2 linked regions of the Methylobacterium mesophilicum SR1.6/6 genome follow. The protein of the gene in region 1 interacts with the protein of each later gene in a pairwise test. Links are inferred from orthologs where the notes say so. Each region holds a gene or a part of one and is shown in the gene's direction. Other genes may lie near its edges.

Region 1 (7,360 bases):
TCGACTGCCGGAAAGCGGCGATCGACGAGGACCGCATCATCCGCGGCATGGTCGGCCGCACGATGGCGAATCGCTACCCCGTCCGCGAGCCGCGGATCGGCGACCTGCTCCTCGAGGTGCGCGACTGGACGGTGCGCCACTCGGTCCATGCGGACCGGGTGATGGTGCACAACGTCAGCCTGAACCTGCGCAAGGGCGAGATCGTGGGGATCGCCGGCCTCATGGGATCCGGCCGGACCGAACTCGCCATGAGCCTGTTCGGCCGGTCCTACGGCCAGGGCATCGGCGGCAGCGTCCGCATCGACGGTGTCGACGTCGACGTCTCCTCCATCGACCGGGCCATCGCGGCGGGCATCGCCTACGTCACCGAGGACCGCAAGCAACTGGGCCTGATCCTCGGCGAGGACATCGCCAAGAACACGACCCTGGCGAACCTGCCTGGCGTGTCCACCGCCACGGTGATCGACACCGACGCGGAGCACCGCATCGCCAGCGACTACCGCACCAAGATGCGCATCCGCTCCTTCGGGGTGGCGCAGCAGACCGTGAACCTCTCGGGCGGCAACCAGCAGAAGGTCGTGCTGAGCAAGTGGCTGTTCACCGGCCCCAAGGTGCTGATCCTCGACGAGCCGACTCGTGGCATCGACGTGGGCGCCAAGTACGAGATCTACAGCATCATCAATGAGTTGGCCGACGGTGGCCGGGGCGTGCTGGTGATCTCCTCCGAGATGCCCGAACTCCTCGGCCTCTGCGACCGGATCTACGTGATGAACGAGGGGCGCTTCGTGGGCGAGTTCCCGCGCGCCGACGCGAGCCAGGAAGCGATCATGCGCGCGATCATGCGCTCCAAGGACGTGAACGGATGACCGACATCTCTGTGAGCAAGCCCATGATGTCCCCGACCGAGATCCTGCCCGGCGCCCAGGCCGGTGGCGAGCCGCAGGCGCGACGGGGGACCTTCAAGACAGCGCAGCTGCGCGAATACGGGCTCGTCTTCGCGCTGGCGGTCATCACCGTGTTCTTCGAGTACGCGACCGGCGGGGTGCTGTTCCAGCCGCTGAACCTCACCAACCTGATCCTGCAGAACAGTTACGTCGTCGTGATGGCGCTGGGCATGCTGCTGGTCATCGTGGCCGGCCATATCGACCTGTCGATCGGATCAGTGGTTGGCTTCGTGGGTGCGCTCGCGGCGCTGCTCATGGTGCGCTTCGGGTTCGATCCGCTGACCGCCACGGTCGTGTGCCTCGCGGTAGGCGCGGCCATCGGCGGGTTGCAGGGCTACTTCGTGGCTTACCTCGCCATCCCGAGCTTCATCGTCACCTTGGCGGGCATGCTGGTCTTCCGTGGGCTGACGCTGGCGCTCCTCCAAGGCGCCTCGATCGGCCCCTTCCCGGAGGTGTTCCAGCTCCTCGCCAAGGGCTTCCTCACGAACTTCGCCGGCCCCTGGACGGCCCTCCTGAGCGCCTCCCTGCTCACGGCGATCCTGGTCGGCCTGAATTGGCGGCGCCGGCAGGTGCGGCTCAGGAACGGCGGCCCGGCCGATCCCCTTGCGACCTTCATCATCCGCAACGGCGTGACCGCGATCGTGATCCTCGCCTTCGCCTACCAGATGAGCGCCTATCGCGGCCTGCCCAACGTCCTGCTCGTGATGTTCGTGCTGGTGATGCTCTACCGATTCGTCACCACCCGGACGACGACCGGGCGGCGGATCTACGCGCTGGGCGGGAACATCAAGGCCGCGCGGCTCTCCGGGATCAAGACCGAGCGGCTGACCTTCCTGACCTTCGCCAACATGGGCGCGCTGGCGGGGCTGGCGGGCATGATCTTCGCGGCGCGGCTCAACACCGCGAACCCGAAGGCCGGGGTCGGATTCGAGCTCGACGTGATCGCGGCCTGCTTCATCGGGGGTGCGTCGGCGGCCGGCGGCATCGGCAAGGTCTCGGGCGTCGTGATCGGCGCGTTCATCATCGGCATCATGAACAACGGCATGTCGATCCTGGGGATCGGCGTCGACTATCAGCAGGTGATCAAGGGCGTCGTCCTGTTGGCCGCCGTCTGCCTGGACGTCCACAACAAGAACAACCGGCACTGATCGGGGCTGGAGCGGACGGCGACGCGTCCGATCGCCGGGCACCTCCTCCAGTTGCCGCAGGCGATGCAGTCGCGAGCCGGCGACCCCGGGGCGGCAAAGGTGCCGGACGCCGTTTCTCCCGACCGATCGCGGCGGTGGGGCCGTCGACGAGGCCACGATCGCGGCAGAGATCGGCGCACGGAATCCCAGCGTTTCCCGCTGAAGACATCGGTGGCTCCAACCAATCCGTCCTTGCGAGCGGAACGAAGCGATCCACGCGGCGCCAAACCACTCGAGGTCGCGCTGCGCGGGTCGCTTGGCTTCGCTCGCGATGACCGTGGGAGACGCCTTGACCGAAGCGTTCAACCGGCAACCGTATCAGCCAGGCTCAATCACTCAGGACGCGGCCGGGTGTTCCCGACGGCGGATCAACGAGCCGACCGCCGAAGCCGACAGACGGGATTCCGGGCTGCGAACAGGCAAGCCCCGCCATCCGGCTTCGCCCGAACCGTTCGGAGACAACGGCCCGGTCAATGGCCGAGGTCGTGCCCGAATGAGCCGGCGTCAGGTCTTGCGCGCGACCGTGAATCGGGCGGCATCCCGCAGGATCCGGGCGCCCTCTCCCCAGGACGAGACCGCGTCCTCGCAAACGCCGACGAGGCGGTCGCACTCGGCCCGGGCGCCGTCGATGCCGAGGCGGTCGACCAGCGTCGCCTTGCCGGCATCCTTGTCCTTGCCGGTGGCCTTTCCCATTGCTTCGGGCGAGGCTTCCCGGTCGAGGATGTCGTCTGCGATCTGGAAGGCCTGCCCCAGAGCGAGGCCGTAGCGCAGCAGGTTCGCCCGCTGGCCCTCGTCGGCACCGCCCACGATCGCGCCGGCCTCCACCGAGAAGGCCAGGATGGCACCGGTCTTCATCGCCTGCATCCGCAGGGTGTCGTCCACGTCCATGTTGGCCGCGCCGAAGCGTCCCTCGGCGGTGAGGTCGAGGAGCTGGCCGCCGACCATCCCGCCGAGGCCGGAGGCGCGGGCGAGACCGAGCACGAGGTCGGCGCGAATCCGAGGATCCGGCTGCCAGGCCGGATCGGCCACGATCTCGAAGGCCAGCGTCTGGAGGGCGTCGCCGACCAGGATCGCGGTCGCCTCGTCGTAGGCCTTGTGCACGGTCGGCTTGCCGCGGCGCATGTCGTCGTCGTCCATGGCGGGCAGGTCGTCGTGGACGAGGCTGTAGCAGTGGACCAGCTCGACACCCGCGCCCGCCGCCAGGGCGGCGGCCTCGGAGCCGCCGAGCATCCGGGCGGTCTCGATCGCGAGGAACGGGCGCAGGCGCTTGCCGCCGCCGAGCACCGCGTGGCGCATCGCTTCCATGAGGCGCGGCGGCCGGTCGATTTCGCCGGGGCCGATCGTCGGGCCGAGGCGCTCGACCAGGAAGGTTTCCACCGTCCCGGCGACTTCCGTCAACCTGTGGGTAAAATCGACGGCGGGCTGGCCTGGCTTGACCGAACCGGTCGGTGCCTGCGTTGAGGGGGTCGGGGTCATCGGGCTTACGTCCGGTCCTGGCCTTGCGGAAACCAATCGATCGTCAGTTGCACGGGAACGAGATCACGGTGGCCGGGGCAGGACGCAGGCGCGAGGCGGCGGGACGCGACCTTCCGCTCGCGCGCCCGCGGCGCTCCCGCTTTGTCCGCCGGATCGTCGGGGGGCTGTTTCTGCTCCCCGCCATCGGGTTCGTCGTCGCTCTGACGCTGGCGCTCGTCTATAGCGCGGTGATGCCGCCGTCGACCCTGATGCTCGGGCGGTGGTTGACACTCCAGCCGGTGAGCCGGGATCCCGTGCCGCTGTCCGCCATCGCGCCGACCCTGTCGCAGGCGGTGATCGCCTCGGAGGATCAGCGCTTCTGCCTGGACCACGGCGTCGATTTCGGCGCGATCCGTGACGTTGTGGAGGACGACGATTCGCCGAGCCGCGGCGCCTCCACGCTCGCCATGCAGACCGTGAAGAACGTCTTCTTGTGGCCGGGGCGCTCGTACATCCGCAAGGCCATCGAGATCCCCCTGGCGCTGGCGCTCGACACGCTCTGGGGCAAGCGCCGCATGATGGAGATCTACCTCAACGTCGCCGAGTGGGGCGACGGGATCTACGGCGCGCAGGCCGCGAGCCGGCATTGGTTCGGCAAGGATGCGAGCCGTCTGACCTCCGGGGAGGCGGCGCTGCTGGCCGCCGTCCTGCCGAACCCGATCACCCGCAGCGCCGGCCGCCCCTCCCCGGGGGTCAGACGCCGTGCCGCGCGGATCCAGGCCATGATGGGCCGGATCGAGGGGCTCACCGGCTGCCTGCGGCGGTAGCAGGCGCCGGACCGCCTCTGTAAGACGAGCGGGAGAAGCGCGACACCCGGGACCGACATACGATGAGCGACGCCGTCTACGACCTGACCCTGGAGCGCATCGCCCTCATCCGCCGGATGGTCGTCGCCTGGGGCGGCGCCGAGCCGGGCGCGCCGACGATTCACCCGGAAGCGCCCTATGGCAGCCTCGACCGCGACGGCGACATCGCCAACGTGACCGGCGACGACGAGGGGGCGGAGGAGGAGCACCGGGCGCTCGAGGACGGTCTCGCCGTGTTCGTGCAGAACGCGCAGCTCAAGCCCGGCCGGTACCAGTATCACAACGCTCTGGCGAAGCTCGATCCGGGCGCGGTCGGCGATGTCTTCCGGGACGCCGAGACCGGCGAGACGCCCGAGCACATCACCTTCGCGGTGACACCGGAGCACCTCGCGCTGATTCCGCGGCTCAGCTTCGGCTGGGATGCGGCGCAGGGCGTGCCGCGGGTGGATCCGCAGCGGCCGTATGGTGGCGACGGTTCCTATATCGCTGCCATGAAGCGGCACCTCGCCGCCGTCCCGCAGGCGGCGGCGAACGATGACGAGGATGCCGAGACCCGCCTCGTCCGGCTTCACCGGGAATCGCAGCCGGCCTTGCAGATCTTCCTGCGCTATGCCGACCTCGGGCCGGGCGACTTCCGGCTTTCCGGCGGAGGTTGGGGACCCGCCTGACGCCACCGCGGGGTCGACGGACTCGGATCGGCAGCGGCTCCCGCGTCTGGCCGGCGCGCCTGTTCGTCGGCATGCGCCGAGCGAACCCCGGGGGCAGCGGCACGCTCGGGAGCGTGCCGCGAACCGGATGGCTTCGCTCCGCCCGCAGGGACGATGGCGCTGTCGATCGGCCGGAGATCAGCCCTCGCGCTTCCTGCGCTGCGCCAGGGTCCGCAGCCGGAGGGCGTTGAGCTTGATGAAGCCCGCCGCGTCGCGGTGGTCGTAGGCGACTGCCCCTTCCTCGAAGGTCACGAGATCCTGGTCGTAGAGCGAGTGCGGGCTCTCGCGACCGATCACGTGGACGCCGCCCTTGTAGAGCTTCAGCCGCACGGTGCCGGTGACCTTCTCCTGGCTCTTGTCGATCAGCGCCTGGATCATCTCGCGCTCCGGCGAGAACCAGAAGCCGTTGTAGATCAGCTCCGCGTATTGCGGCATCAGCTGGTCCTTGAGGTGGGCGGCGCCCCGGTCCAGCGTGATCGACTCGATGGCCCGGTGCGCCGGCAGCAGGATCGTGCCGCCGGGCGTCTCGTACATGCCGCGGCTCTTCATGCCGACGAAGCGGTTCTCCACGAGGTCCAGGCGCCCGATGCCGTTGGCGCGGCCGAGCTCGTTGAGCTTGGCCAAAAGGCTCGCGGGCGACAGCGCCTCGCCGTCGATCGAGACGGCGTCGCCGCGCTCGAAGCCGATCGTGACGATCGTCGGCTGGTCGGGCGCCTCCTCGGGGGAGAGGGTGCGCGAGTAGACGTAGTCCGGCACCTCGACGGCCGGATCCTCAAGCACCTTGCCCTCCGAGGAGGCGTGCAGGAGGTTGGCGTCCACCGAGAACGGGCTCTCGCCGCGCTTGTCCTTGGCGATCGGGATCTGGTGCTGCTCGGCGAAGGCGATGAGCTGCTCGCGGGACCGCAGGTCCCATTCGCGCCAGGGGGCGATCACCGTCACGTCGGGCTTCAGGGCGTAGTAGCCGAGCTCGAACCGGACCTGATCGTTGCCCTTGCCGGTGGCGCCGTGGCAGACCGCGTCGGCCCCGACCCTCTCGGCGATCTCGATCTGCTTCTTGGCGATCAGCGGCCGCGCGATCGAGGTGCCGAGCAGGTAGACACCCTCGTAGACGGCGTTCGCCCGGAACATCGGGAAGACGTAGTCGCGGACGAATTCCTCGCGCAGGTCCTCGATGAAGATGTTCTCGGGCCTGATGCCGAGGAGTTCCGCCTTGCGCCGGGCGGGCTCCAGCTCCTCGCCCTGGCCGAGATCGGCCGTGAAGGTCACCACTTCACAGCCGTAGGTTGTCTGCAGCCACTTCAGGATGATCGACGTGTCGAGGCCGCCGGAATAGGCCAGCACGACCTTCTTCACGGGGCTCTTGGCTGGGACGGACATGCTCATTCCGGGACTGGGCGAGGGATCTGGCGCTGCGTCTGCGGCTTATCGCGGGTGTCACCGACCTGCAACCGGCGCGCCATCTCGTGCGTAGGCCGTTGCCGGAGGATCGGCCGCGTTTCGCCTCACGGCGGCCTTGCGGCCGTGCGTAAGTTGGCCCGGGCGTTGCCAGTCGTCATCGCCGCGAGCGTGTATCGGAGAAGCGAAGTCTATGGCGCGCCAGCCAATTTTGGAGTTCTGGTACGAATTCGCCTCCACGTATTCGTACCTTGCGGCGATGCGCGTCGAGGCAGCCGCCGCGGAGGCCGGCGTCGCTATTCGCTGGCGGCCGTTCCTCGTGGGCCCGCTCTTCGCCTCGCAGGGCTGGACGACCTCGCCGTTCAACCTCTACCCGGCCAAGGGCAAGAACATGTGGCGGGACGTGGAGCGCGAGGCGGCGCGCCTCGACCTGCCGCCGCTGACCCGACCCGCCCAGTTCCCCCAGAACAGCCTCAGCGCCGTGCGCGTCGCCGTCTACGGCCAGGACCAGGACTGGCTCGTGCCGTTCACCAAGGCGGTGTTCCGCGCGAGCTTCGCCGAGGGGCGTTCGATCGCGGAGCCGACGGCGGTCGCCGAGATCCTCGATTCGCTCGGCCTCGACGGGACCCAGACCGTGCGCGCCGCCGCCGCCGAGTCCAACAAAACCAAGCTGCGGGTCTGCGTCGAGGAGGCGCGCTCGCGCGGGATCTACGGCGCGCCGACCTTCCTGGCCGATGACGGCGAGCTGTTCTGGGGCAACGACCGGTTGGAACTGGCCCTGGCCTGGGCCACCGGCGACCGGCCGA
Region 2 (4,843 bases), 1.3 Mb from region 1 along the record:
CCTGCCGGATGCCGCCCGCGGGGGCCAGCGCCGATGATCCGCCTCCTGAACCTCCTGGCGGTCGCCGGCCTCGTGGCCTCGGCGATCTACGCCTACTCGATCAAGTACGACACGCTCTATCAGGGCGCCCAGGTGTCGAAGCTGAAGACCGCGCTCCACGCCGAGCGGCAGGCGATTGCGGTGCTGCGCGCCGAGTGGCAGCTCCTCACCCGGCCCGACCGCCTCCAGGCGGCCGTCGACAAGCACCTCGCGCTGGAGCCGATCGGCACAAGCCATTTGGCGCGCCTCTCGGACCTGCCCGCCCGGCCCGAGCGCGGCGACGAGATCGGCCGGCTGCTCGCCGCCACGGCGACGCCCAAGGACAAGGGTTCGATCGAGCCGCGCACCACCGGCGCGATCACCCGCACCGTCACCACGACCCGCACCCCGACGACGGCTTCGAGGTAGTCGCCCGTGTCCGAAGATGTCGACCTGACCCTAGACGCGACCGCCGCGGCGGAGCCGGCCGAGGCCGGCGTGTCGGAGCACGAGGCCGCGATCCTGGAGGCCGCCGCGCGGGCGCATGCCGCGACCGCGCCGCGCCCCATCGAGGAGGTGGCCCTCGAACCGGTGTCGCGGGCCGACCGCGCCAAGGCGTTCGTGCGCAGCATGTTCCGCCTGGCCATCGAGCGCTCGCACATGCGCGTCGCCCTGGTCGGGCTGGTCTTCGTCGGCGTGTTCGGGACGATCTCGGCCAAGCTCCTCATGATGGCGATCTTCGGGGATCCGCCGAGCCAGGAGCACCGGGTCGCGGCCGCCTCCTCGACCGCCTTCCGGCCCGACATCGTCGACCGCAACGGCGAGATCCTGGCGACCGACATCCGCACGGTCTCGGTCTTCGCCGAGCCCGGCAACATCTACGACAAGGACGAGGCGGTGGAACTGCTCACCGCGGTCCTGCCGGAACTCAACGCCACGGAGCTGCGCGCCAAGCTGGCGTCCCGCAAGGGCCGGAGCGGCGCGGGCTTCGTCTGGGTGAAGCGCGAACTGACCCCGAAGCAGCAGGCCGAGGTCCACCGGCTCGGCATCCCGGGCATCGGCTTCCTGCCCGACCACAAGCGGGTCTACCCGAATGGCACCGCCGCCGCCCACATCCTGGGCGCGACCAACCTCGACGGCGTCGGCATCGCCGGGATGGAGAAGTACATCGACTCCACCGGCCTGCAGGCGCTCAACAGCTTCGGGCTGGTCAACAAGCAGGCCGACCTCAAGCCGGTGCAGCTGTCGATCGACCTGCGCGCGCAGTTCGCCGTGCGCGACGAGCTGGCCTGGGGCATCGACCACTTCAAGGCCAAGGCCGGCGCCTCGATGATCCTCGACGTGAAGACCGGCGAGGTGATCGCGCTCGTCTCGATGCCGGACTTCGATCCGAACGATCCGAAGGACGCGCTCTCGCCGGACCGGATCAACCGGATGAATGTCGGCGTCTACGAGATGGGCTCGACCTTCAAGGCGATGACGCTGGCGATGGCGCTCGATTCCGGCAAGTACAACGTCAACTCGACCTTCGACACCCGCGGCGGCGTTCTGAACTGGGGCCGCCAGAAGATCCACGAGTATCACGGCACCAACCGCGTCATCACCATGCCGGAGGTGTTCACCCACTCGTCCAACATCGGCTCGGCCAAGATGGCGCTCGGTGTCGGCGTCACCGGGCACAAGGCCTTCCTCAAGAAGATGGGCCTGCTCGACCGGCTGCGCACGGAGCTGCCGGAGAGCGCGGCGCCGATCGTCCCGTCCCGCTGGACGGAGATCAACACCATCACCATCGCGTTCGGCCACGGCATCGCGGTGGCGCCGATCCAGGCGGCGGCGGCGGTGGCGGCCATCGCCAACGGCGGCGACCTGATCACCCCGACATTCCTCAAAGCGAACCCGGACGACAAGGCCCGGTCCACCCATGTCCTGTCGGCGCAGACCTCCGAGGCGATGCGCTACATCATGCGCCTGAACGCCTCCGAGGGCTCGGCCAAGAAGGCGGCGATCCCGTACTACTTCGTGGGCGGCAAGACCGGCACGGCCGAGAAGGTCATCGGCGGCCGCTACATCCACAACCGCCTGTTCACGACCTTCATGGCGGCGGCGCCGATGAACGATCCGAAGTACCTGTTCGTCACCATCATGGACGAGCCGCAGGGCCTGCCGGAATCGGGCGGCTACGCCACGGCGGCCTGGAACTCCGGCGTGGTCACCGGCAAGGTGATCGAGCGGGTGGCGCCGATCCTCGGCCTGCCGCCGCAATTCGAGCCGCCGACGAGGCCGTTCCCCCAGATGGTCAAGCTGAACGCCTACCACATCAACCAGCTCGGCGGCCCGTGAGGTTGGAGGCATGAGCGCCCGTCTCGCCGACCTGTTCCCCGAGGCCGCCGGCCCGGTATCAGACCTCAGGGTCTCGGACCTCACGGCCGACAGCCGGCAGGTCGCCACCGGGACCGTGTTCGTCGCCGTGCCGGGCACGAAGGCCGACGGGCGCCGCTTCGCCGCGCAGGCGGCGCAGCGCGGCGCCGCGGCGGTGGCCGGGGAGGGGGCGCGGCCCGCCGACCTGCCCGAGACCGTCGCCTGGATCCCGGTCGCCGATGCGCGCCGATCCCTGGCGCTCGCGGCGGCCCGCCTCGCGGGGGCGCAGCCCGGGACCGTCGTGGCGGTGACCGGGACCGCCGGCAAGAGTTCGGTCGCCGACTTCGTGCGCCAGATCCTGGCGCGCCTCGGCCGCGACGCGGCGAGTCTGGGCACCGTCGGGATCGTCACCAACCGCGGTGCCCAGTACGGCTCGCTGACGACCCCCGACCCGGTGACGCTGCACCGGACGCTGGCGCGCCTCGCCGCCGAGGGGATCACCGACCTCGCCATGGAGGCGTCCTCGCACGGGATCGAGCAGCGCCGGCTCGACGGCGTGCGCCTCGACGCCGCGGGCTTCACCAATCTCGGCCGGGATCACCTCGATTATCACGCGAGCCTCGAGGAGTATCTCGCGGCCAAGCTTCGACTTTTCACGGATCTGCTGCCCGCCGGATGCCCGGCGATCGTCAACGCCGACGGCGCCTATGCCGACCGCGTGATCGCCGCGGCCGAGGGCGCGGGACGGCCCGTGCGCACGGTGGGCCGCGGCGGCCGGGATCTGCACGTCGAATCCGTCCGGACCGAAGGTTTCGCGCAGGGCGTCCGCGTCATGTTCGAGGGCCGCGCCCGGGATCTGCGCCTGCCCCTCGTCGGCGAGTTCCAGGTCGAGAACGCGCTGGTGGCCGCAGGCCTCGCGCTGGCTACGCCAGCGGGTGCCGCCGATCCCGACGGTGTCTTCGCGGCCCTCGACCACTTGACCGGCGTGCCGGGCCGGATGGAGCGGATCGGCGAGGCGCGGGGCGGGCTCTGCCTCGTCGACTACGCCCACAAGCCCGAGGCGCTGGAGAGCGTGCTGACCGCGCTCCGGCCGTTCGCCTCGGGGCGGCTGGTCGTGGTCTTCGGCTGCGGCGGCGACCGCGACCGGGGCAAGCGTCCGCTGATGGGCGCGATCGCCGAGCGGCTCGCCGACCACGTCATCGTCACGGACGACAATCCCCGCACCGAGGAGCCCGCCGCCATCCGGCAGGCGATCCTGGCGGCGGCGCCGGGGGCCGAGGAGATCGGAGACCGGGAAGAAGCGATCCGCAGCGCCGTTGGCCGGCTCCGGCCCGGCGACGTGCTGGTGGTGGCCGGCAAGGGTCATGAAACCGGCCAGATCGTGGGGGATCGGACGCTGCCGTTCTCGGACCACGCGGTCCTGCGCGCCGCGATCACCGGGACCGCGGCCTGACGGCGACAGGGGGCTGACCATGACCGCACTCTGGACCCGCGCGGAACTCGAAGCCGCCACCGGCGGACGCCTGATCGGCGCGGACCGCGCGATCGGCGGCGCCTCGATCGACACGCGCACGATCCAGCCCGGCGACCTGTTCTTCGCCATCCGCGGCGAGGCCCGCGACGGTCACGACTTCGTCGCCGACGCCCTCGGCCGCGGCGCCGGCGCCGCGGTGGTGAACGAGGCCCGCGCGGCGGATCTCGCGGCGCACGGACCGGTCCTTGCGGTGCCGGCGGACGGTCCCGACCCGGTCCTGACGGGGATGGTCCGCCTCGGCGCGGCGGCCCGCGCCCGCACCGACGCCAAGGTCGTGGCGGTTACCGGCTCGGTCGGCAAGACCGGGACCAAGGAAGCGCTGCGCCACGTCCTGTCCGAGCAGGGCGAGACCCACGCGTCGGCGGCCTCCTACAACAACCATTGGGGCGTGCCCCTGACCTTGGCGCGGATGCCGCGCGAGACACGCTACGGCGTGTTCGAGATCGGCATGAACCACGGGGCCGAGATCGTGCCGTTGACCGCCCAGGTCCGGCCCGACATCGCGCTGATCACCATCATCGCGCCCGCCCACATCGAGCATTTCGCCTCGCTGGCCGCCATCGCGGACGCCAAGGGCGAGATCTTCTCGGGACTGCAGCCCGGCGGCGTGGCCGTGATCAACCGCGACGTCCCACACTTCGACCGGCTCGCCGCCCATGCGCAGGCCTCCCGCGCGGGCCGGGTGGTGACCTTCGGCGAGCACCCGGAGGCCGACGTGCGCGCCCTGAAGATCGTCCTGCGTCCCGACCTGTCGGTGGTCGACACGGTGGTGATGGGGCAACCCGTGACCTACAAGCTCGGCACGGCCGGACGGCACGCGGCGCTCAATTCCCTCGGCGTGATGGCGGTAGCCCACAGCCTCGGGGCCGATCTAGCCCGCGCCGCCCTGTCCCTCGGCAGCTTGGCGCCGCCGGCGGGCCGCGGCGAGCGCAC

Evidence for each region. Proteins that work in one complex are often made in the same cells at the same time.
Region 2: the proteins of mtgA (region 1) and MMSR116_RS21470 interact in binary tests that used the Escherichia coli proteins (3 or more experiments, as listed by UniProt). The link is inferred for Methylobacterium mesophilicum SR1.6/6 from one-to-one orthologs.

What each region holds. Positions count from the first base shown.
Region 1 is NZ_CP043538.1:5,811,620-5,818,979, forward strand. Bases 2,657-5,533 are described here. They hold mtgA (monofunctional biosynthetic peptidoglycan transglycosylase), read left to right. Parts: upstream 2,657-3,654; coding sequence 3,655-4,413; downstream 4,414-5,533. Other genes in these bases: MMSR116_RS27505 (polyprenyl synthetase family protein), read right to left, coding at 2,657-3,607; MMSR116_RS27515 (hypothetical protein), read left to right, coding at 4,476-5,120; MMSR116_RS27520 (argininosuccinate synthase), read right to left, coding at 5,298-5,533. Also shown: mmsA (multiple monosaccharide ABC transporter ATP-binding protein), read left to right, coding at 1-866; mmsB (multiple monosaccharide ABC transporter permease), read left to right, coding at 863-2,092; more of MMSR116_RS27505, read right to left, coding at 2,636-2,656; more of MMSR116_RS27520, read right to left, coding at 5,534-6,542; MMSR116_RS27525 (2-hydroxychromene-2-carboxylate isomerase), read left to right, coding at 6,748-7,360. UniProt on the Escherichia coli protein: Peptidoglycan polymerase that catalyzes glycan chain elongation from lipid-linked precursors. May play a role in peptidoglycan assembly during cell division in collaboration with other cell division proteins.
Region 2 is NZ_CP043538.1:4,512,847-4,517,689, forward strand. The notes cover bases 1-2,905. They hold MMSR116_RS21470 (peptidoglycan D,D-transpeptidase FtsI family protein), read left to right. Parts: upstream 1-453; coding sequence 454-2,358; downstream 2,359-2,905. Other genes in these bases: rsmH (16S rRNA (cytosine(1402)-N(4))-methyltransferase RsmH), read left to right, coding at 1-37; ftsL (cell division protein FtsL), read left to right, coding at 34-447; MMSR116_RS21475 (UDP-N-acetylmuramoyl-L-alanyl-D-glutamate--2,6-diaminopimelate ligase), read left to right, coding at 2,369-2,905. Outside these bases: more of MMSR116_RS21475, read left to right, coding at 2,906-3,829; MMSR116_RS21480 (UDP-N-acetylmuramoylalanyl-D-glutamyl-2,6-diaminopimelate--D-alanyl-D-alanine ligase), read left to right, coding at 3,849-4,843. UniProt on the Escherichia coli protein: Essential cell division protein that catalyzes cross-linking of the peptidoglycan cell wall at the division septum. Required for localization of FtsN.